One region of the Cytobacillus gottheilii genome, then DNA from elsewhere that is predicted to be linked to it. Evidence: predicted binding sites of a transcription regulator. Region 1 holds the regulator's gene; the other holds the start of a gene.
What was found. Region 1 encodes CtsR, which represses protease genes until heat stress. Its sites were predicted from a motif close to ATGGTCAATAAAGGTCAAACA; they were not measured.
Positions count from the first base shown of each region.

Region 1 (10,836 bases):
CATTAGCTAGTTGGTGAGGTAACGGCTCACCAAGGCAACGATGCGTAGCCGACCTGAGAGGGTGATCGGCCACACTGGGACTGAGACACGGCCCAGACTCCTACGGGAGGCAGCAGTAGGGAATCTTCCGCAATGGACGAAAGTCTGACGGAGCAACGCCGCGTGAGTGATGAAGGTTTTCGGATCGTAAAACTCTGTTGTTAGGGAAGAACAAGTACCGGAGTAACTGCCGGTACCTTGACGGTACCTAACCAGAAAGCCACGGCTAACTACGTGCCAGCAGCCGCGGTAATACGTAGGTGGCAAGCGTTGTCCGGAATTATTGGGCGTAAAGCGCGCGCAGGCGGTCCTTTAAGTCTGATGTGAAAGCCCACGGCTCAACCGTGGAGGGTCATTGGAAACTGGGGGACTTGAGTGCAGAAGAGGAGAGTGGAATTCCACGTGTAGCGGTGAAATGCGTAGAGATGTGGAGGAACACCAGTGGCGAAGGCGACTCTCTGGTCTGTAACTGACGCTGAGGCGCGAAAGCGTGGGGAGCGAACAGGATTAGATACCCTGGTAGTCCACGCCGTAAACGATGAGTGCTAAGTGTTAGAGGGTTTCCGCCCTTTAGTGCTGCAGCAAACGCATTAAGCACTCCGCCTGGGGAGTACGGCCGCAAGGCTGAAACTCAAAGGAATTGACGGGGGCCCGCACAAGCGGTGGAGCATGTGGTTTAATTCGAAGCAACGCGAAGAACCTTACCAGGTCTTGACATCCTCTGACACTCCTAGAGATAGGACGTTCCCCTTCGGGGGACAGAGTGACAGGTGGTGCATGGTTGTCGTCAGCTCGTGTCGTGAGATGTTGGGTTAAGTCCCGCAACGAGCGCAACCCTTGATCTTAGTTGCCAGCATTCAGTTGGGCACTCTAAGGTGACTGCCGGTGACAAACCGGAGGAAGGTGGGGATGACGTCAAATCATCATGCCCCTTATGACCTGGGCTACACACGTGCTACAATGGATGGTACAAAGGGCTGCAAGACCGCGAGGTTTAGCCAATCCCATAAAACCATTCTCAGTTCGGATTGCAGGCTGCAACTCGCCTGCATGAAGCCGGAATCGCTAGTAATCGCGGATCAGCATGCCGCGGTGAATACGTTCCCGGGCCTTGTACACACCGCCCGTCACACCACGAGAGTTTGTAACACCCGAAGTCGGTGGGGTAACCTTTTGGAGCCAGCCGCCTAAGGTGGGACAGATGATTGGGGTGAAGTCGTAACAAGGTAGCCGTATCGGAAGGTGCGGCTGGATCACCTCCTTTCTAAGGATGAAATGAAGTTTATCTTCATTAAAAGACGTCTTTATTTGTTCGTTCAGTTTTGAGAGAGCAATCTCTCGTTATAACTTGTTCCTTGAAAACTAGATAATGCAATAGAAGAAGATTACCAAGTAATCGCCATCTTAGTTTTTTCTCTCTTATTTATTTTAAGTAAGAGCATAACCATAAACACTGGTTAAGTTAGAAAGGGCGCACGGTGAATGCCTTGGCACTAGGAGCCGATGAAGGACGGTACTAACACCGATATGCTTCGGGGAGCTGTAAGTAAGCTTTGATCCGGAGATTTCCGAATGGGGGAACCCATCATCCGTAATGGGATGATATCTTTACCTGAATACATAGGGTATTGAAGGCAGACCCGGGGAACTGAAACATCTAAGTACCCGGAGGAAGAGAAAGCAAACGCGATTCCCTGAGTAGCGGCGAGCGAAACGGGATTAGCCCAAACCAAGAGGCTTGCCTCTTGGGGTTGTAGGACACTCTACACGGAGTTACAAAGGAGCGAGGTAAGTGAACAGGTCTGGAAAGGCCGGCCAGAGAAGGTAAAAGCCCTGTAGTTGAAACTTCGTTCCCTCCAGAGTGGATCCTGAGTACGGCGGGACACGAGAAATCCCGTCGGAAGCAGGGAGGACCATCTCCCAAGGCTAAATACTCCCTAGTGACCGATAGTGAACCAGTACCGTGAGGGAAAGGTGAAAAGCACCCCGGAAGGGGAGTGAAATAGTTCCTGAAACCGTGTGCCTACAAGTAGTCAGAGCCCATTTACGGGTGATGGCGTGCCTTTTGTAGAATGAACCGGCGAGTTACGATTACATGCAAGGTTAAGTTGATAAGACGGAGCCGCAGCGAAAGCGAGTCTGAATAGGGCGAATGAGTATGTGGTCGTAGACCCGAAACCAGGTGATCTACCCATGTCCAGGTTGAAGTTCAGGTAACACTGAATGGAGGACCGAACCCACGCACGTTGAAAAGTGCGGGGATGAGGTGTGGGTAGCGGAGAAATTCCAATCGAACTTGGAGATAGCTGGTTCTCTCCGAAATAGCTTTAGGGCTAGCCTCATGTAGTAAGAGTCTTGGAGGTAGAGCACTGTTTGGACTAGGGGCCCTCATCGGGTTACCGAATTCAGACAAACTCCGAATGCCAAAGACTTATCCATGGGAGTCAGACTGCGAGTGATAAGATCCGTAGTCAAGAGGGAAACAGCCCAGACCACCAGCTAAGGTCCCAAAGTATACGTTAAGTGGAAAAGGATGTGGAGTTGCTTAGACAACCAGGATGTTGGCTTAGAAGCAGCCACCATTTAAAGAGTGCGTAATAGCTCACTGGTCGAGTGACTCCGCGCCGAAAATGTACCGGGGCTAAACGTATCACCGAAGCTGTGGATGGACACCATTAGGTGTCCGTGGTAGGAGAGCGTTCTAAGGGCGTTGAAGCTAGACCGTAAGGACTGGTGGAGCGCTTAGAAGTGAGAATGCCGGTATGAGTAGCGAAAGATGGGTGAGAATCCCATCCACCGAATGCCTAAGGTTTCCTGAGGAAGGCTCGTCCGCTCAGGGTTAGTCGGGACCTAAGCCGAGGCTGAAAAGCGTAGGCGATGGACAACAGGTTGATATTCCTGTACCACCAAAATCCGTTTGAGTGATGGGGGGACGCAGGAGGATAGGGTAAGCGCGCTGTTGGATTAGCGCGTCCAAGCAGTTAGGCTGCAAGTGAGGCAAATCCCGCTTGCATACGGCTGAGCTGTGACGGCGAGGGAAATATAGTACCGAAGTTCTTGATTCCACACTGCCAAGAAAAGCCTCTAGCGAGGATTAGGTGCCCGTACCGCAAACCGACACAGGTAGGCGAGGAGAGAATCCTAAGGTGAGCGAGAGAACTCTCGTTAAGGAACTCGGCAAAATGACCCCGTAACTTCGGGAGAAGGGGTGCTCATTAGGGTGTTAAAGCCTTGATGAGCCGCAGTGAATAGGCCCAGGCGACTGTTTAGCAAAAACACAGGTCTCTGCGAAGCCGCAAGGCGAAGTATAGGGGCTGACGCCTGCCCGGTGCTGGAAGGTTAAGAGGAGGGGTTAGCGCAAGCGAAGCTCTGAATCGAAGCCCCAGTAAACGGCGGCCGTAACTATAACGGTCCTAAGGTAGCGAAATTCCTTGTCGGGTAAGTTCCGACCCGCACGAAAGGCGTAACGATCTGGGCACTGTCTCAACGAGAGACTCGGTGAAATTATAGTACCTGTGAAGATGCAGGTTACCCGCGACAGGACGGAAAGACCCCGTGGAGCTTTACTGTAGCCTGATATTGAATTTTGGTACAGCTTGTACAGGATAGGTAGGAGCCTGAGAAACCGGAGCGCCAGCTTCGGTGGAGGCGTCGGTGGGATACTACCCTGGCTGTATTGAAATTCTAACCCGCGCCCCTGATCGGGGCGGGAGACAGTGTCAGGTGGGCAGTTTGACTGGGGCGGTCGCCTCCTAAAAAGTAACGGAGGCGCCCAAAGGTTCCCTCAGAATGGTTGGAAATCATTCGTAGAGTGTAAAGGCACAAGGGAGCTTGACTGCGAGACCTACAAGTCGAGCAGGGACGAAAGTCGGGCTTAGTGATCCGGTGGTTCCGCATGGAAGGGCCATCGCTCAACGGATAAAAGCTACCCCGGGGATAACAGGCTTATCTCCCCCAAGAGTCCACATCGACGGGGAGGTTTGGCACCTCGATGTCGGCTCATCGCATCCTGGGGCTGTAGTCGGTCCCAAGGGTTGGGCTGTTCGCCCATTAAAGCGGTACGCGAGCTGGGTTCAGAACGTCGTGAGACAGTTCGGTCCCTATCCGTCGTGGGCGCAGGAAATTTGAGAGGAGCTGTCCTTAGTACGAGAGGACCGGGATGGACGCACCGCTGGTGTACCAGTTGTTCTGCCAAGGGCATCGCTGGGTAGCTATGTGCGGAAGGGATAAGTGCTGAAAGCATCTAAGCATGAAGCCCCCCTCGAGATGAGATTTCCCATAGCGTCAAGCTAGTAAGAACCCTGAAAGATGATCAGGTTGATAGGTCAGAGGTGGAAGCGTGGCGACACGTGCAGCTGACTGATACTAATCGTTCGAGGACTTAACCACACAATGGCATTACTGTTTTCTTCTTCTAACATTATCTAGTTTTGAAGGAATAACCTTTCTTCAATTAAATAGTCCGGTGGCGATAGCGAGAAGGTCACACCCGTTCCCATCCCGAACACGGAAGTTAAGCTTCTCAGCGCCAATGGTAGTTAGGGGCTGTCCCCTTGTGAGAGTAGGACGCTGCCGGGCAACATGAAAAAGTACATCTGTATGGATGTGCTTTTTTTGTAGTTTAAATTCTAAATTGAAGACGACTGTTTAACTTCGAGAAACATTGGAGAGCCAGTGCATGTAGTGGCATTGGAGGAAGGACCTAAAATGCCGCAAGGTATAGTCTTAAAAATGTAAGTTTGCTCAACTTATCTTTTTACCAAACTGTGAGGGAAGCGAGAAGCGAACAGGTCGAGGAATCGATTGAGGAAAGGCCGGAGCGTACGTAGTTGGTACGTGAGGACCTTGATGAGTGAGATGACGAAGAGATGTGAAGGTTATCGATTTCCGAACGATGATAGCGAGAAGGTCACACCCGTCCCTCCCGAACACGGAAGTTAAGCTTCTCAGCGCCAATGGTAGTTAGGGGCTGTCCCCTTGTGAGAGTAGGACGCTGCCGGGCAACATGAAAAAGTACATCTGTATGGATGTGCTTTTTTTGTAGTTTTTAATTAAAATCTTTGTTTTTTAATTAATAAGTGCTGCTTAATTATAATAATTTATCTAACCTTAAGTCCAAAACCACGTAGAGCTGCCCCCTTTTCTGAAAAACAGCTCCTAATTCCCTTTGAATATTTAACACGGCAAAAATTACATTATTCCAATATTTTAACTTCAAAGAATAAAATCAAACTTTTCCTTCCTAATTCGAGGTTTGAAGAACAAAAATTTAGGGGAAAATGTTTAATGCTAGTTCGTTGCAACCTATTACATAGATCATGTATAATATAAGTCAAATATAGTCAAAGTCAGATAGGGGGTGGCCGGGTGAGAAATATATCGGACATCATTGAAAACTACCTGAAACAAGTTTTAGACTTGAGCGAGCAGGAGATTGTTGAGATTAAAAGAAGTGAGATTGCAGACAAGTTTCAATGCGTACCTTCTCAAATAAATTATGTTATCAATACTCGGTTTACAATCGAGAAAGGGTATATGGTGGAAAGTAAACGCGGAGGAGGAGGTTATATAAGGATCATGAAGGTGCAGTCTTATGATTACGCACATTTAATTGATCAGCTAATCTCCATAATCGATTCACGAATAGCCCAGAATAGTGCTGAAAATGTTATATACAGACTTGTTGAAGAAGAAATTGTCTCAAAAAGGGAAGCAAAAATCATGCTAAGTGTCATTGATCGATCGGTACTATATATAGACCTGCCCTATAGAGATGAACTTCGAGCACGTATGTTAAAAGCAATGCTTACAACCTTGAAATATAAATAAACAGCAGGTTGGAGGGGAACCAATGGTTTGTCAGGAATGCAATCAAAGACCAGCTACCTTGCACTTTACGAAAATAGTAAATGGCGAAAAAGCAGAATTTCAGCTATGTGAAAAATGTGCGGCAGAAAAAGGGGAGATGTTTATGTTCAATAATGGACAGAACTACTCCATTCATAATCTCTTGGCAGGACTTCTTAATGTACAGCCAGCTTATCAGGGCAGCAGCCAAAATGCCTTTCAGAATGAAAAGGTCATTCAATGCCCTAATTGCTCTATGACATATAAGCAATTTATTAAGATTGGCAGGTTTGGCTGTGCAGAATGCTATGAAACATTTAGTGAACAGCTTCCTCCTATTTTTAAAAGGCTTCATAGCGGAAACGAAACACATAATGGAAAAATCCCCGCCAGAATCGGAGGAAGTATCCATTTACGAAAGAATATCGAAGAACTCAAGCAGAAAATGAAAGAATACATTGCGAACGAGGAATTTGAAGAAGCAGCATTGACTAGAGATGAGATAAGAAAGTTAGAAAAAGAGCTGAATTCCGCTCATGAGGAGGGAGAATAACTTGTCGTTGGAGCGTTTTATTAACCAGGCGATTAGCTCCTGGATGAGTACGGAGGGACCGGATTCAGACATAGTCTTAAGTTCTCGAATTCGGCTTGCTCGAAATCTTAAGCAATATAGATTTCCCACATTGTTTGAAAAGGATGAGGCTGAAGCCGTTATTAATCAAGTCAAAAAACGTTTAGAACATCCTGGAGAAATAGAAGATAAACACTTGGAATTGCTGCTTATGGATGAACTGCAGCCGCTGCAGAAAAGGGTATTAATGGAGAAGCATTTAATTAGCCCGCACTTAGCGGAAAACTCTACACATGGTGCTTGTCTCCTATCAGAAAGTGAAGAGATTAGTATCATGATTAATGAAGAGGATCATATACGCATTCAATGTCTATACCCAGGTTTTCAGTTATTAGAAGCACTGCAGATGGCGAATACAATTGACAATTGGCTTGAGGAAGAAATTGATTATGCTTTTAATGAAAAGGTTGGTTTTCTAACCAGCTGTCCTACCAATGTAGGAACCGGTATTCGTGCTTCTGTTATGATGCACTTGCCTGGTCTTGTATTAACACAGCAGATCAATCGAATTATCCCTGCAATTAATCAACTTGGTTTAGTTGTTAGAGGAATTTATGGGGAAGGCAGCGAAGCATTAGGGAACATCTTTCAAGTTTCAAATCAGATGACGTTAGGTAAATCCGAAGAAGATATTGCCGAAGACTTGAAAAGTGTTGTCAGTCAATTAATTTCACAGGAAAGGTCAGCAAGGGAAGCATTAGCAAAGACTTCTAACATACAATTAGAAGACAGAGTTTTCCGTTCATATGGGACTCTCCTGAATTGCAGAATCATTGAAACAAAAGAGGCGGCACGCTGTTTGTCTGATGTTCGCCTTGGCATTGATATGGGATACATTGAAAATGTATCTGAAAATATTTTAAATGAGCTTATGATTTTGACTCAGCCGGGCTTTTTACAGCAATATGCTGGCGGACCTTTGAGACCACAGGAAAGAGATATCCGCAGAGCAACACTCATTCGGGAAAGATTACAAATGGAAAGCAAATAGTTGGGAGGATAATCATATGATGTTCGGACGATTTACTGAAAGAGCGCAAAAGGTACTTGCATTAGCACAAGAGGAAGCAATCCGCCTTGGACATAATAATATTGGAACAGAACATATCCTGCTCGGTTTGGTTCGAGAAGGAGAGGGAATTGCGGCAAAGGCATTATATGCTCTAGGACTAGGTTCTGAGAAAATTCAGACTGAGGTAGAGAGTTTAATTGGACGAGGACAGGAAGTCTCACAATCACCGCATTATACGCCAAGAGCAAAAAAAGTAATTGAATTATCAATGGATGAAGCAAGAAAGCTGGGACACTCCTATGTAGGGACAGAACATATTCTTCTTGGGTTAATTCGTGAAGGAGAAGGTGTTGCTGCACGTGTACTAAATAACCTGGGCGTCAGCTTAAATAAAGCGAGACAGCAAGTGCTTCAGCTTTTAGGAAGCAATGAATCTGGAGGCCATCAAGGCGGTGCATCAGCAAATGCCAATACACCAACTCTTGATGGATTAGCCAGAGATTTAACTGCGATTGCAAGAGAAGGAAGTCTTGACCCTGTTATTGGGCGCAGTAAAGAAATTCAGCGTGTCATTGAAGTACTTAGCCGTCGTACAAAAAACAATCCTGTTTTAATTGGTGAACCAGGGGTTGGTAAAACAGCCATTGCTGAAGGATTAGCACAGCAAATTATCAATAATGAAGTGCCAGAGACACTGCGCGATAAAAGAGTTATGACTCTAGATATGGGTACTGTTGTTGCTGGGACAAAATACCGCGGTGAATTTGAAGATAGATTGAAGAAAGTAATGGATGAAATTCGCCAGGCCGGCAACATCATCTTATTCATTGATGAACTTCACACCTTGATTGGTGCTGGTGGTGCAGAAGGTGCCATTGATGCTTCAAATATATTAAAACCATCCCTTGCGCGTGGTGAATTGCAATGTATTGGTGCTACAACGCTTGATGAATATCGCAAGTACATTGAAAAGGATGCAGCACTTGAACGCCGCTTCCAGCCGATTACAGTTGATGAGCCGACGTCCGATGAATCTGTTCAAATCTTGAAAGGATTAAGAGACCGTTATGAGGCGCATCACCGTGTAACCATTTCAGATCAGGCGATTGAAGCAGCGGTTAAATTTTCGGATCGTTATATTTCTGACCGTTTCTTACCAGATAAGGCAATTGATTTAATTGATGAAGCCGGTTCAAAGGTAAGATTGAGATCTTATACGACTCCTCCAAACTTGAAGGAGCTTGAAGTTAAGCTTGAAGATGTCCGCAAAGAAAAGGATGCAGCCGTACAAAGCCAAGAATTTGAAAAAGCAGCATCATTGCGTGATACAGAACAGCGCCTGCGCGAACAGCTGGAAGAAACCAAGAAAACTTGGAAAGAAAAGCAGGGCAAAGAAAATAGCGAAGTAACCGTTGAGGATATTGCACATGTTGTTGCTAGCTGGACAGGAATTCCAGTATCTAAGCTGGCAGAAACAGAAACGCAAAAATTGCTTAACTTAGAAGAAATTCTTCATTCCCGTGTCATTGGACAAGAGGAAGCTGTTAAAGCAATCTCTAAGGCTGTACGCCGTGCACGTGCTGGATTAAAAGATCCTAAACGTCCAATCGGATCATTTGTGTTCCTTGGACCAACAGGAGTAGGGAAAACAGAATTGGCTAGAGCGCTGGCAGAGGCTATGTTCGGTGATGAAGAGGCAATGATCCGCATTGATATGTCCGAGTATATGGAGAAACATTCGACTTCTCGTTTAGTTGGTTCTCCTCCAGGCTATGTTGGTTATGATGAGGGCGGCCAGCTGACAGAAAAAGTGCGCAGAAAGCCATACTCTGTTGTCCTGCTCGACGAAATTGAAAAAGCACACCCAGATGTATTTAATATTCTTCTGCAAGTATTAGAGGACGGAAGACTGACAGACTCAAAAGGCAGGACGGTTGATTTCCGTAATACAGTCTTAATCATGACTTCAAATGTTGGAGCAGAAGCTCTAAAACGCAACAAATATGTAGGTTTCAATGTTCAAGAAGGAGATCAGGATTACAAAGATATGAAAGGAAAAGTAATGGAGGAGCTGAAAAAAGCATTCCGTCCAGAATTCCTGAACCGTATTGATGAAATCATTGTTTTCCACGCACTAGAAAAGAAACATCTGCAGGAAATTGTTTCGCTCATGTCAGATTCATTGACTAAACGCCTGCATGAACAAGAAATTCAGCTGGATCTTACTGAAGCTGCTAAGGCGAAAATCGCGGAAGAAGGCTATGATCCAGAGTATGGAGCAAGACCATTGCGCCGTGCGATTCAAAAGCATATCGAAGATCGTCTTTCTGAAGAGCTTTTAAAAGGAACTGTATTTACAGGTCAGAATGTTGTCATTGATGTCGAAAATGGCGAGTTTACCGTTAAGACAGCTGAAGCAAGCGGGACAGCAAATTTAAATAAAGCATAAGTTTATTGAGGTACACGAACAAATTTTCGTGTGCCTTTTTTATAAGTAATATCCTTCTGAATGACTTCAGTAATAATGGGGCTGATTCTGATAGTCCTTCCTTCCCTGTCCCCCTGTTTTATCTTTTTATCACTTTAGTTCTCTTTCCATAGCCTGTCTGTTATAGTTATAAATCATCAATAAGTATTTAACTGGAATCAATGATAATTGTTATATTTGTGAAATATATATAGATGTATGGAAGAAGGGGAAAGTAATGGCAAAACGGAAAACGAAATTTATGTGTCAGGAATGCGGATATGAATCACCAAAATGGATGGGGAAATGCCCAGGCTGCGGTGAGTGGAATAAAATGGTGGAGGAAGTTGAAAAACCCGCTAATTCAAGAAGAGGAGCATTTGCTCACTCTCAGGGAATGGCAACAGCCTCGAAAGCTACTCCGATTACGACAATTGAAACGATATCAGAACCACGGGTACTGACAGAATCACAGGAATTAAATAGGGTACTTGGTGGCGGTGTTGTTAGGGGATCACTCGTTTTAATAGGAGGAGACCCAGGAATCGGGAAGTCGACTTTGCTCCTTCAAGTCTCTTCACAGCTTGCGAAAAAGAACCACTCGGTTTTATACATATCCGGGGAGGAATCGATGAGACAGACAAAGCTGCGGGCAGATCGCCTCAGTATTACGTCTGAGCAGCTGCTTGTTTACTCTGAAACAAGTCTTGAAGAAATCAGCAGAACCATTGAACAGACAAATCCTGCCTTTGTGATCGTTGATTCCATTCAAACGATTTACCATCCTGAGGTTACATCGGCACCTGGAAGCGTTTCACAAGTACGCGAGTGTACGGCGGA
Region 1 covers NZ_CP071709.1:101,092-111,927, forward strand. The annotation lists rRNA gene J1899_RS00540 (16S ribosomal RNA) at 1-1,303, shown strand, start outside; rRNA gene J1899_RS00545 (23S ribosomal RNA) at 1,495-4,428, shown strand; rRNA gene rrf (5S ribosomal RNA) at 4,501-4,617, shown strand; rRNA gene rrf (5S ribosomal RNA) at 4,927-5,041, shown strand; gene J1899_RS00560 (CtsR family transcriptional regulator) at 5,407-5,868, shown strand; gene mcsA (protein-arginine kinase activator protein McsA) at 5,891-6,439, shown strand; gene mcsB (protein-arginine kinase McsB) at 6,441-7,508, shown strand; gene clpC (ATP-dependent protease ATP-binding subunit ClpC) at 7,525-9,978, shown strand; gene radA (DNA repair protein RadA) at 10,235-10,836, shown strand, end outside.

Region 2 (10,836 bases), 1.4 Mb from region 1:
CCTCTCGGCCGTTCATAACAATATTCTCATCTTGGTAAAGGTACTTTCCGCCAGATCCATCAGCTCCCAGTTCAAAAGATAAAATTCCTCTTCCTTCTGAGACCGGTCCCATTACTGCTGCACCTGCTCCATCTCCAAATAAGACAGCTGTATTCCTGTCATCCCAATCTGTAATTTTTGAAAGTTTCTCTACACCGACAACTAGGACGTATTTATAGGCGTTAGTCTTAATGAATTGCTGCGCTGTGATCATGCCATACATAAACCCAGCACATGCTGCACTAAGATCCATAGCTGCAGCTTTTTTAGCACCAAGCCGTTCCTGCAGCATGCATGCTACACTTGGAAAAGGCTGATCTGGTGTTACTGTCGCTACAAGAATCAAATCAAGTTCTTCCGCTGTTATATTCGCATTTTTTAATGCTTCTACTGCAGATTGGTAAGCTAAATCAGACGTATCTGTCTGGTCATCAGCGATCCTTCTTTCACGAATACCTGTGCGTGTTCGGATCCACTCATCAGATGTATCTACCATCTTTTCAAGATCACTATTTGTTAAAATTTTTTCAGGTAATGCTCTGCCGAGACCTAGTACACCTGCATTCATATTTTCCACTCCCAACATAATGGTCATTGCAATCCAATATTTAATATTATTATCAATTATTATGACTTGGTACTAATTTTATCAAAAACAGGGCCACTTTTGCAACTAATTGATATGAATGTCCATACACTTTGAAATTAAACACATATACTATGACTAAAAGAAGATCTGTATGTAGAATTCTTTAAAACCTTTTATATATTTTTAGTTTGTGCTGTTTTCGATTATTTCAGACTCATTCTAGTAAAAAGCAATGAGTGTAGGCGGGGGGAGACTCAAGTGAGTGATAAAGACAAAGAATTTAGACAGGACCCTTTCTCTCAGTTAATGTTTGGGAGCAATAGACAAGAGCGTTCTGTAAAGCAGGACTGGATTTTAGGCAGAAGAAAAGCTGAAGACATAGAGTTTAAAGAGGATAAAGAGGCTAAAGACGTTAATAGCGCTGCACAGCAAAAGATTGAACAGATCCTTGAAAATGTTGATTTGGATGGGTTAATGAATAATCTTGGCACATTGATGTCATCTGTTGGTGAATTGAAGCCATTGATGAAAAAAGCCGGGCCGCTACTGCAAAAGTTTTTAAATAAAAAAGACTAATCAAATCACATTTCTCCTGGAGTAAAGAGGAAACCTTAAAAGCAAATATACTTCGTTGTAAGTTGTCCAGTGCCGGTTATTTTCCTGCACTGCTAATGTAAAATGCAAAAAAACCGGCATCAGCCGGTTTTAGTCTTCTTTTAATGCATCTTCTTTTCCTAGCTCGTACGCCTCATTCATAACTTTTGTAAATAACGACATAAATGGCTGAATCATTTCCATAGAAAGCTCTACTCCAGCCTCTTCAAGCTGCTGCTTCGCTTCCGGTAAGTACTTCATTGCGATCGCCATAAATTCCATCGTTTTATCATTTGATTGCATAGTTAGATCCTCCGTTTTACTGCTGCTCATTATTTGGCAGCTTTCCTGTGCTTTTATACTGATTGATTGCTTGGTTCATTTCTTCTTTAAAAACTTGATCCACCACTGGACTAAACTTACCTAATGAAATGACATCATCTTGAAAATCAAAAGATAAATTCCCTGATGGCAGCTCTCCATTGTTAAACTTATCAGCAACAAGCTCATATAAGACATCGACATGCTGAATGGTACTTGTTAACACCGTTGATTCCCCAAGATCACTCTGATCCGAGATATAACCGATCGCATATTGCCCGTTTTCTTTTATTTTTTCGATTATCGGGACATTGTAGCCATCTCCAGCAGGGTAAATAACATCCGCACCTGTATTATTTAGCTTCCCCAGCATGATATTGGCTGTTTCATGATCGTCCCAGCCTCCGACGTATTCTATTTTAACATTAACATCTTTATTTTGGAATTTTGCGCCTTCAGCAAATCCCTTTATTTCAGGCTGCCATTCAAAAGCCGCCAACACGCCAACCGTATTTGTTTTTGTCATATGACCCGCGACCATTCCACCGAAAAACCCCATTGCGTATCCTTCAAATCCTAGGCTTGTCGTATTCTTGTTTTTTGCATCACCATTAAAGCTGACAAACTGTATATGAGGATAGTCTTCGGAAAAATCATTAAAATATTCAGCATACTCATTTCCATGCCCAAAAATAAGGTTGACACCTTTTTGATCAAATTCCTCTACTGCACGCTGGACGATCGCTGCAGAGTTCATCCCCTCTTTATAATAAACCTCAATATTATAATGAGATTGAATCTTTAGCATTCCTTTATAGCCTTTTGTTCCCCATACTTGATCGTTCACTGTGTCAGGCACTAATAAACCAGCCTTCTGCAATGTTCCTGGCGACATAGCCTGTCCGCATGAAGATAAAAAAATAAGGCACAAAAGAAGGAACCCGAATTTCTTGAATAAAAGATGCATCTCTTCTTTCTCCGCCTCTCATTTGGAAAGCTGCAAAACTTTCAATCTAGGTGAAATTTTCCTGCACTAGTCCTATTTTACCTTGCTATGACGCTGTTTGAAAAGATTTTTTTCCAATATCACTTATACAGGCTTCTTTATACTTGATTTTTCACTGCAGAGTATGCACAGCTATATACGGTTGAATACAATATGTTGCTTCTGTTTTTTTATGCCCTCACATTTCTCTTCATCGGATTCGATTTCATAAATGTGCAGGTGTTCTGGAAGCTTTGCTTCTCTCTCTGTATGTCGAATGTATTCTTTTTCAATCTCTAAGAGTGCAGCACAGTGCTGCCATTGCCCAGCAATCTTATTTCGAACGAACCAATCTCCAGATGATCCTTTTTCGAAGATATCCAATATCGCCTTAATGGTATACTGAACATAAATAGCATCCTCTTGCCATTCGCGGCCACTGATCGTTAAAGTGCCAGCTTGATCTGCTTTTTTTAAACATGCCTGTTGAAAGGCAAATTCTTCAGGCTGCCATTCACCATAAATAGTCGGCAAAAAGATGAAACATATCTTATTTTCGTGTTCCTTAAAAGCTTCTTTTATTTCTGATCTGCAGATATATTGATTTATCTCCATCTGAACTGGCAATAATAGCGTAATCTCTGTATCTGCTCCTGCCGCACTTTTTGCATGTTCTATCCATTTGCCATACATCTCTTTAATTCTTTTCGTGTCATTGCGCAAGTACAAACTATAAAAGTCAAAAAAAATGTGTTTTGGCATCTCGCTGCCAAATGGTTCTTTTAAGTCATCCCATTCTAAGAAGTTTGCATTTCTTCCTAGCTCAAGACGCTTGTTTTCAAGCATATCATCAGCGAATAAGTCTGATCTTACTGATGATATGCTATAACCTTCATCAAGCAGCCCTTTAGTGAGATGAAAACCAATAAAATCAAAACCGCCATATATGATTACTGAATCATTCATATAAATCCTCCCAAGTACATCCTTACTGTAGCGTATGCACAAGTTTCACAGCACTTTCTCATATTTTTTAAAAAAACCGATCATTTGCGTCCCCATCAGCTGCATTTTCTCAGGAACAATATAATAGACGGATATCGGCGCTTCTTCATCCTTCCATTTTACAGAAAGCTGTTTGAGCATATTTGATTGCTTATACGCTTTTCCCCCGGATAATACATGAATGATTTTTACTGGTGATTTTAGGTTTTCAATTAAATATTGTTCATCATAGGTATTAACCAATTCAATGACTTTACTGCTTTCCGTTTTATAAGAGGCCGCAAGTTCTTTTAATAATTTTTTATAAAAGAATTTATGTTCTTTCTCTTGGTTAAGGTGGTTTTTTACAGATAATATAGGATTAATAAATACCGCTGAACGGATTTTGTCCCCCATCACGTCCATTAACTTTAATGCGGCCAAAGCCCCCATACCTTCTGCAATTATATGAATTTTATCATTAAGAATTTCAGTCCGTGTCACATAACCATACAGGCTTTTCGCCATTTGAACCGCTTCATTGCTTCCCCAGTTTCTTCCGAATAAATTGGAATAAAAGATCGTATATCCTGCTTCTTCAAGTTTGTGAATTAATGCTGCTTTTCCTTCATTTTGAGTCCAAAAACTGCTGTTTTCGTCTACGAAGTGCCTTTCATCCCCGATAATTAATATACCGAAACCACTTGGCTTATCAGGGTAATGAATCATGCTCCATTCAGTATCCATCTTAAAGTTTCGGTGTTTCATTTCCAAAAACTCCTTTTATTTTTCGTTCATATTCAATGTATGCTTGGATAGTTGAATTGGAATGGGATATTACCTATTTTTGGAGAATACCAAAGCATCATTAATCTCTCAGCGGCTAGCCACTTGAGGTGTCGGAGCTGAGCAAGGCGCTTCCGCTTTTCTTTGTCCAGCTGCAGCGCCTAGCCCCTCGAGGTCTTAAGCCAATCCGTCCAGAAGGTTAAAGAGCAACCTTCTAGCCGTCTTGTCTTAAGCTTGTCGGGGCTGAGCAAGGCGCTTCCGCTTTTCTCTGTCCAGCTCCAGGCGCTAGGGGCTCGAGGTCATAAGCCATTCCAGTCAAAAGGTTAAAGAACAACCTTCTGCCTGGCCTGTCTTATGCTTGTCGCCCCTGGGCAAGCGCCTTCCGCTTTTCTCTGTCCAGCTGCAGCGCCTAGCCCCTCGAGGTCTTAAGCCAATCCGTCCAGAAGGTTAAAGAGCAACCTTCTAGCCGTCTTGTCTTAAGCTTGTCGGGGCTGAGCAAGGCGCTTCCGCTTTTCTTGCCACATTCAAGTTTATTATTTTGGGTTGTTATGGTAAGATGTAAAGGGATTCAATTATGTAAGAGGTGAACTATTGATGAAGTATTTGTGGACTTTCATTTGGACATTTCTGCTTGTTCAAATGCTATCGTATGTTGCGGGTAATATGCTAGGCGCTTCTTATGATTTTCAAACTAGTGCGATCCTTGCAGTTGCAGCAACTCTATTAATTTATGTTATTCCTGCCATCATTCCAGACGAGCCTGCAGAGAAAAAAGCGATTCATTAATTGTTAAAATATCGTCAGCCTGTTTTCAGGCTGACGATATTTTATTTGATAAGATTTTTCATTTTACGGCTACTGTCAGTTTATTTTCCTCCAGAGCAATGACAACGTCACTTTCTTCTTTTATCGTCCCAGAGATAATTTCCTTTGCCAGTGCTGTTTCTACATTTTTTTGAATATAGCGTTTTAACGGTCGAGCACCATAAATAGGGTCATAGCCATTTTCAGCAATATATTCAACTGCATGATCCGTTATTCGTAAATTCACTTGCTGATCGGTCAATCTTTCTTGAAGTTCATTTAGCATATTTCTTACAATTCCATGTAAATCGGCAAGCGATAAAGGTTTAAAGAGAATAATCTCATCTATGCGGTTGATAAACTCTGGTTTAAAGTGATTTCTAAGCTGATGAAGTACATTATTTCTAGTTTCTTCTATAATATAGTCATTCTCTCGCACTTCATCGCGTTCCAGTAAGAAATTTGAACCTATATTGGATGTCATAATAATCACTGTATTTTTGAAGTCAACCATTCTTCCTTGTGAATCAGTAATTCGTCCATCATCTAACACCTGCAGTAAAATATTAAAAACTTCAGGATGTGCTTTTTCAATTTCATCTAATAAGATGACCGAATACGGTTTTCGTCTTACTGCTTCAGTAAGCTGTCCGCCTTCTTCATAGCCAACATACCCTGGAGGAGCACCAACTAATCTTGACACTGAATGTTTTTCCATATATTCCGACATATCAATACGAATCATTTGATCTTCACTGTCAAATAACACTTGTGCCAATGCTTTGGCCAGCTCTGTTTTACCTACTCCTGTTGGTCCCAGAAATAAGAAAGAACCGATTGGACGATGGGGATCTTTAATACCAGCACGTGCTCTAATTACTGCATCAGACACAAGCTGAACTGCCTCATTTTGGCCAATAACTCTTTCTTGTAAGATTTCCTCCAGCCGAAGCAGCTTCTCACGTTCTCCTTCTACTAGCTTTGCAACAGGGATGCCTGTCCATCTGGCGACAATCCCTGCAATTTCTTCCTCTGTTACTTCTTCCCGTACCAGCTTATCTGATTGTCCTTCATTAACTTCCTTCTCAAGGATCTTCAATTCTTTTTCCAGCATTGGTATTTTCCCATGTCTTAATTCAGCAGCGGTGTTTAAATCGTATTTATTTTCCGCATCTTCCAAGTCACGTCGATGCTTTTCTAATTGTTCTCTTTTCTCCTGTAATCGTTGAATTCCTTCTTTTTCGAGCAGCCATTTTGTCTGTATGGTTTTTGCTTTTTCTTTTAAAGCAGAAAGTTCTTCTTGCAGGATAACAAGCCGTTCTTTACTTACGGCATCTTTCTCCTTTTGCAGTGCAGCTTCTTCAATTTCCAGCTGCATGACTCTTCTTGTTACCTCATCTAGCTCAGTTGGCATTGAATCCATTTCCGTACGGATCATTGCACATGCTTCATCTATTAAATCAATCGCCTTATCTGGCAAAAATCGATCTGTAATATAGCGGTCAGATAGGGTGGCAGCAGCAATTAGAGAACGGTCATGAATATTTACTCCATGATGAATTTCAAACCGTTCTTTTAGCCCTCTTAAAATGGAGATTGTATCTTCCACATTAGGCTCTTGTACTAAAACTTGCTGAAACCTCCGTTCAAGTGCTGGATCCTTCTCAATATACTTGCGATGCTCATCCAAAGTGGTTGCCCCTATACAATGCAGTTCTCCTCGGGCAAGCATGGGCTTAAGCATGTTGCCGGCATCCATAGCACCCTCTGTTTTTCCTGCGCCAACTATGGTGTGAAGCTCATCGATAAACAGCAGTATTTTCCCATCGCTCTTTTTCACTTCATTTAATACCGCTTTTAGCCTTTCTTCAAACTCTCCTCTAAACTTTGCTCCTGCGATTAAAGAGCTCATATCAAGTGAAAAAATCGTTTTGTCTTTTAAACCTTCTGGAACATCTTTTCTGACAATCCGCTGTGCAAGTCCTTCTACAACTGCTGTTTTCCCAACTCCCGGTTCACCGATCAATACCGGGTTGTTTTTGGTTTTGCGTGATAATATCCGAATAACATTGCGTATTTCCTGATCACGGCCAATGACTGGATCCACCTTACCTGCTCTTACCTCTTCGACAAGGTCTCTTCCGTATTTTTTCAGCACATCATAAGTTGCTTCTGGATTTTCCGAGGTCACGCGCTGATTCCCCCTTATTTGGTTAATGATTCCCTCTAATTTACCTTCTTCATTAATTGATTCTCTCAGCAGTTTCCCTGCTGCCGATTTCTTCACTTTTAACAATGCCAACAAAAAATGTTCGGCAGATAAATACTCGTCTTGCCACGTTTTCATAAGGTTTTCTGCTTCAGCTAATACTTGTTGCAGTGTATTTGTAATATATAATGTTCCTGCCTTAATTCCGCTGCCGGAAACTTGTGGTTTTGTTTGTAGTTGATTTTCAATATTATGGATCAGCTGATCCGCATTAATGGATGCTGCTTTTAAGATTGATGAAGTTAATCCTTCTGTTTTTACAATAAGTGAATAAAGCAGATGCAGATCATCAACTTCCTGATGTTCTTTGCGAACAGCTAAGTTTTGCGCACTTATTAACCCTTCCCGAACATGCTGTGTCATTGAATTTATATCCATCCGCACATCCTCCTTTGACCATTATTGACCTTTATTTTATTATATCCGTTTTTTTACATATGTAAAGCCATTCAACTTTTCATTGAATGGCTTTTGCTGTGTTTTAAGGTTTGCGTTTGTATGTCCATATCCGGTTATGATTTGAGTTTTCAGGAAAATGATCACCAGCTTTTAGTTTGATCATTTGCGGGTTGTTGACATTGCTTCCAGTTTCGCCGACTTCTATATAGATCCCATTGTTAGGTGCTGCCTGACCTGCTTTAAATTGTCGATTTTGTCCCAAAAGAATAACCCCCTTATTCAAATAAGTCTTTATTAGTATTGCCTTTATGTCTTATTCAATTTAGTAAAATTATTTCCATTGAACTTCAAGCTATTGCTTTACTTATATACTGTTTTTATTGTTTAATGAAATGGTGTCATCTTAATACTGGAGGATAACAATGTGACTGATTTTATTACTTTGCTCAAATATTTATTCCTTGGGTTACTTCAAGGCTTAACTGAGCCCATTCCCGTTTCATCAAGCGGACATGTAGAAATTGCTGCTTATTTTTTTGACTTAAATATTGTAGGAATGAGCTTTGCTATTCTTGTCAATACTGCCTCTTTAATTGCTGTCCTTCTCATCTACAGAGAAGATATATATAGGCTCGTCAAAAATGGTGTGCTCTATTTAAAAACGAAGGACCAAAAGGCAGAAGCGGACTTTCGTTTTATTATTTATTTAATTGTTGCAACAATTCCGGCAGGTGTAATTGGTGTACTATTTGGTGATTATTTAACAGGCAATATTAAAACCGTTGGTATTACATTGTTAGTTACAGGGGTTGCCCTCTGGATCATCAGAAACCTGCGGGGAAGAAAAAATGATTCAACCATTACTTTAAAAGATGCAATTATTGTTGGTCTTGCACAAACAGTAGCGTTAATTCCTGGTATAAGCAGATCAGGAGCTACCATTGTAGCTGCAATGGGGTTAGGCATGAAGCAGGAAACAGCCTTGCGCTTTTCCTTTTTAATGTATATTCCCGTTAGTGTTGGGAGTGCTATATTAGGCTTTAGCGACATGCTGAACGATCCGAATATTTCTACCCTTGCTATACCATATGTCATAGCGTTTATTGCTTCATTAATTGCCTCTTATTTTTCTTTAAAATGGTTTATGGGCATTATGGCTCGAGGCAATCTGAAGATCTTTGCTTTTTATTGTTTTATCGCCGGGACACTCGTTTTAGTATTTTCCTGATTAGACCCAAAAATGCTCAATTCCTTATAACGGAATTGAGCATTTTTTATAAATAGGCTTATAATAATTCTGATAAAAGTGCTTTTTGAACATGCAGACGATTTGCTGCCTGATTAAATACTGAAGAGTTTGGACCATCAATAACAGCTGCTGTCACTTCCTCACCTCTATGTGCCGGCAGACAATGAAGGAAAATTGAATCCTGCTTGGCTAATGCCATTAGTTCTTCATTTACCTGATAATCTTTAAAGATCATAAGTCGTTTTTCGTTCTCTGCTTCCTGTCCCATACTCGTCCAGACATCCGTATAAATGACATCCGCGTTTTTCACACTTTCCTCAACATCGTAGTTTACAGCAATCTCTGCACCGCTCTTCTGTGCAAATTCTTTGGCCAGCTGTAATACAGTCTGTTGCGGTTCGTAGCCTTTAGGACAAGCAATAGTCATATTTATCCCCAATTTAGCGGATGCGATTAATAAAGAATGTGCAACATTATTTCCATCACCGACATAAACAAGCTTGATTCCTTTCAGACTTCCTTTCTCTTCAAGGATTGTTAACATATCGGCAAGTGCCTGGCACGGATGGTAAAGATCTGTTAACCCATTTATCACAGGAATGGTTGCATGTTCTGCCAGTTCTTCAATTAATTTATGGGAAAAAGTGCGGATCATAATACCATCAACGTAGCTCGATAGCACCTTTGCAGTATCAGCAACACTCTCTCCTCTGCCTATCTGCAGATCGCTGCTGTTTAAATAGAGAGCATGCCCGCCTAATTGCAGCATCCCTGCTTCAAAAGATACTCTTGTGCGCGTCGATGATTTTTCAAAAATCATGCCGAGTATTTTACCCTTTAAAAGCGTGGGGTCTTCCCCTGAATAGATACCTTGCTTTAATTGCTGTGCTTTCAATAGAAGACCATTAATTTCCTCTGTGCTAAAATCAGCCAGTGTTAAAAAATCTTTGCCTTTCATATTTAGATTGATTTCATCTGCTATAAGTCCTGTCATGATACATTCACTCCTTCACTTACTTTTAACCCGCTTCTCAGCAGCCATTCATTCATACTCGTTACTTCCCACTCTGTATTCTTTAACGCCTGTAAAAAGGCTTCCAATGATTCTTTCTTCGAGAACGAAATTAATCTGTTCTTTACAGCAAGCTCCCTCTCAGCCGCAGCATGATTGCCTTCGAAGGGATTATACAATGCTATAGCTTTATCATGACTCCAATCAAAAGCATTTGCAGGAACCATTTTCACACCGTAACTGCTGCATTCATCCGCAAATTCTTGTATCACGGAAACATCAGCAGAAATGATTACTTTTTCAAATCCAGGTTTTAAACTCGATTCGAATGCCTTTCTTAATGCCTCTGTGATATCAGAAGCTAAGGCAATCCCTTCACCAGTTGATTTCATTTCCGGTCCAACAAAACTATCCAAACCTTTTAACGCATAATTTGAAAATACAGGATATTTAACACATACAAAGGGAAATTGGTATGCAGGGAATTGATCTTGTTCCATGTCATATTTCCCAAGCAATATTTTTGTCGCAATTTGTACGATTGGAACACCAGTTACTTTGCTGACAATTGGCACTGTCCGGCTTGCACGCGGGTTTACCTCCAGCAGATACACCTGTTCTCCGTCTATAATATACTGAATGTTCATTAAGCCTTTGTAATTCAGTTTTTGGACAATCTGTTTTGCGTAAGTAAGCATCTTTTCCTGTACTGCTAGTGACAAGGTTTGCGGAGGCAGCATTGACATACTATCGCCTGAGTGAACACCTGTATGTTCAATATGCTCCATGATCGCTGGTACATGGA
Region 2 covers NZ_CP071709.1:1,513,459-1,524,294, reverse strand. The annotation lists gene J1899_RS07485 (beta-ketoacyl-ACP synthase III) at 1-607, opposite strand, end outside; gene J1899_RS07480 (hypothetical protein) at 887-1,204, shown strand; gene J1899_RS07475 (ComZ family protein) at 1,334-1,525, opposite strand; gene J1899_RS07470 (BMP family ABC transporter substrate-binding protein) at 1,542-2,510, opposite strand; gene J1899_RS07465 (hypothetical protein) at 2,682-3,494, opposite strand; gene J1899_RS07460 (lipase family protein) at 3,540-4,280, opposite strand; gene J1899_RS07455 (YjzD family protein) at 4,893-5,084, shown strand; gene clpB (ATP-dependent chaperone ClpB) at 5,143-7,749, opposite strand; gene J1899_RS07445 (YjzC family protein) at 7,853-8,038, opposite strand; gene J1899_RS07440 (undecaprenyl-diphosphate phosphatase) at 8,195-8,998, shown strand; gene argF (ornithine carbamoyltransferase) at 9,057-10,013, opposite strand; gene carB (carbamoyl-phosphate synthase (glutamine-hydrolyzing) large subunit) at 10,010-10,836, opposite strand, start outside.
Region 2: the regulator CtsR is predicted to act here: its motif matches at 7,761-7,781, upstream of clpB (ATP-dependent chaperone ClpB).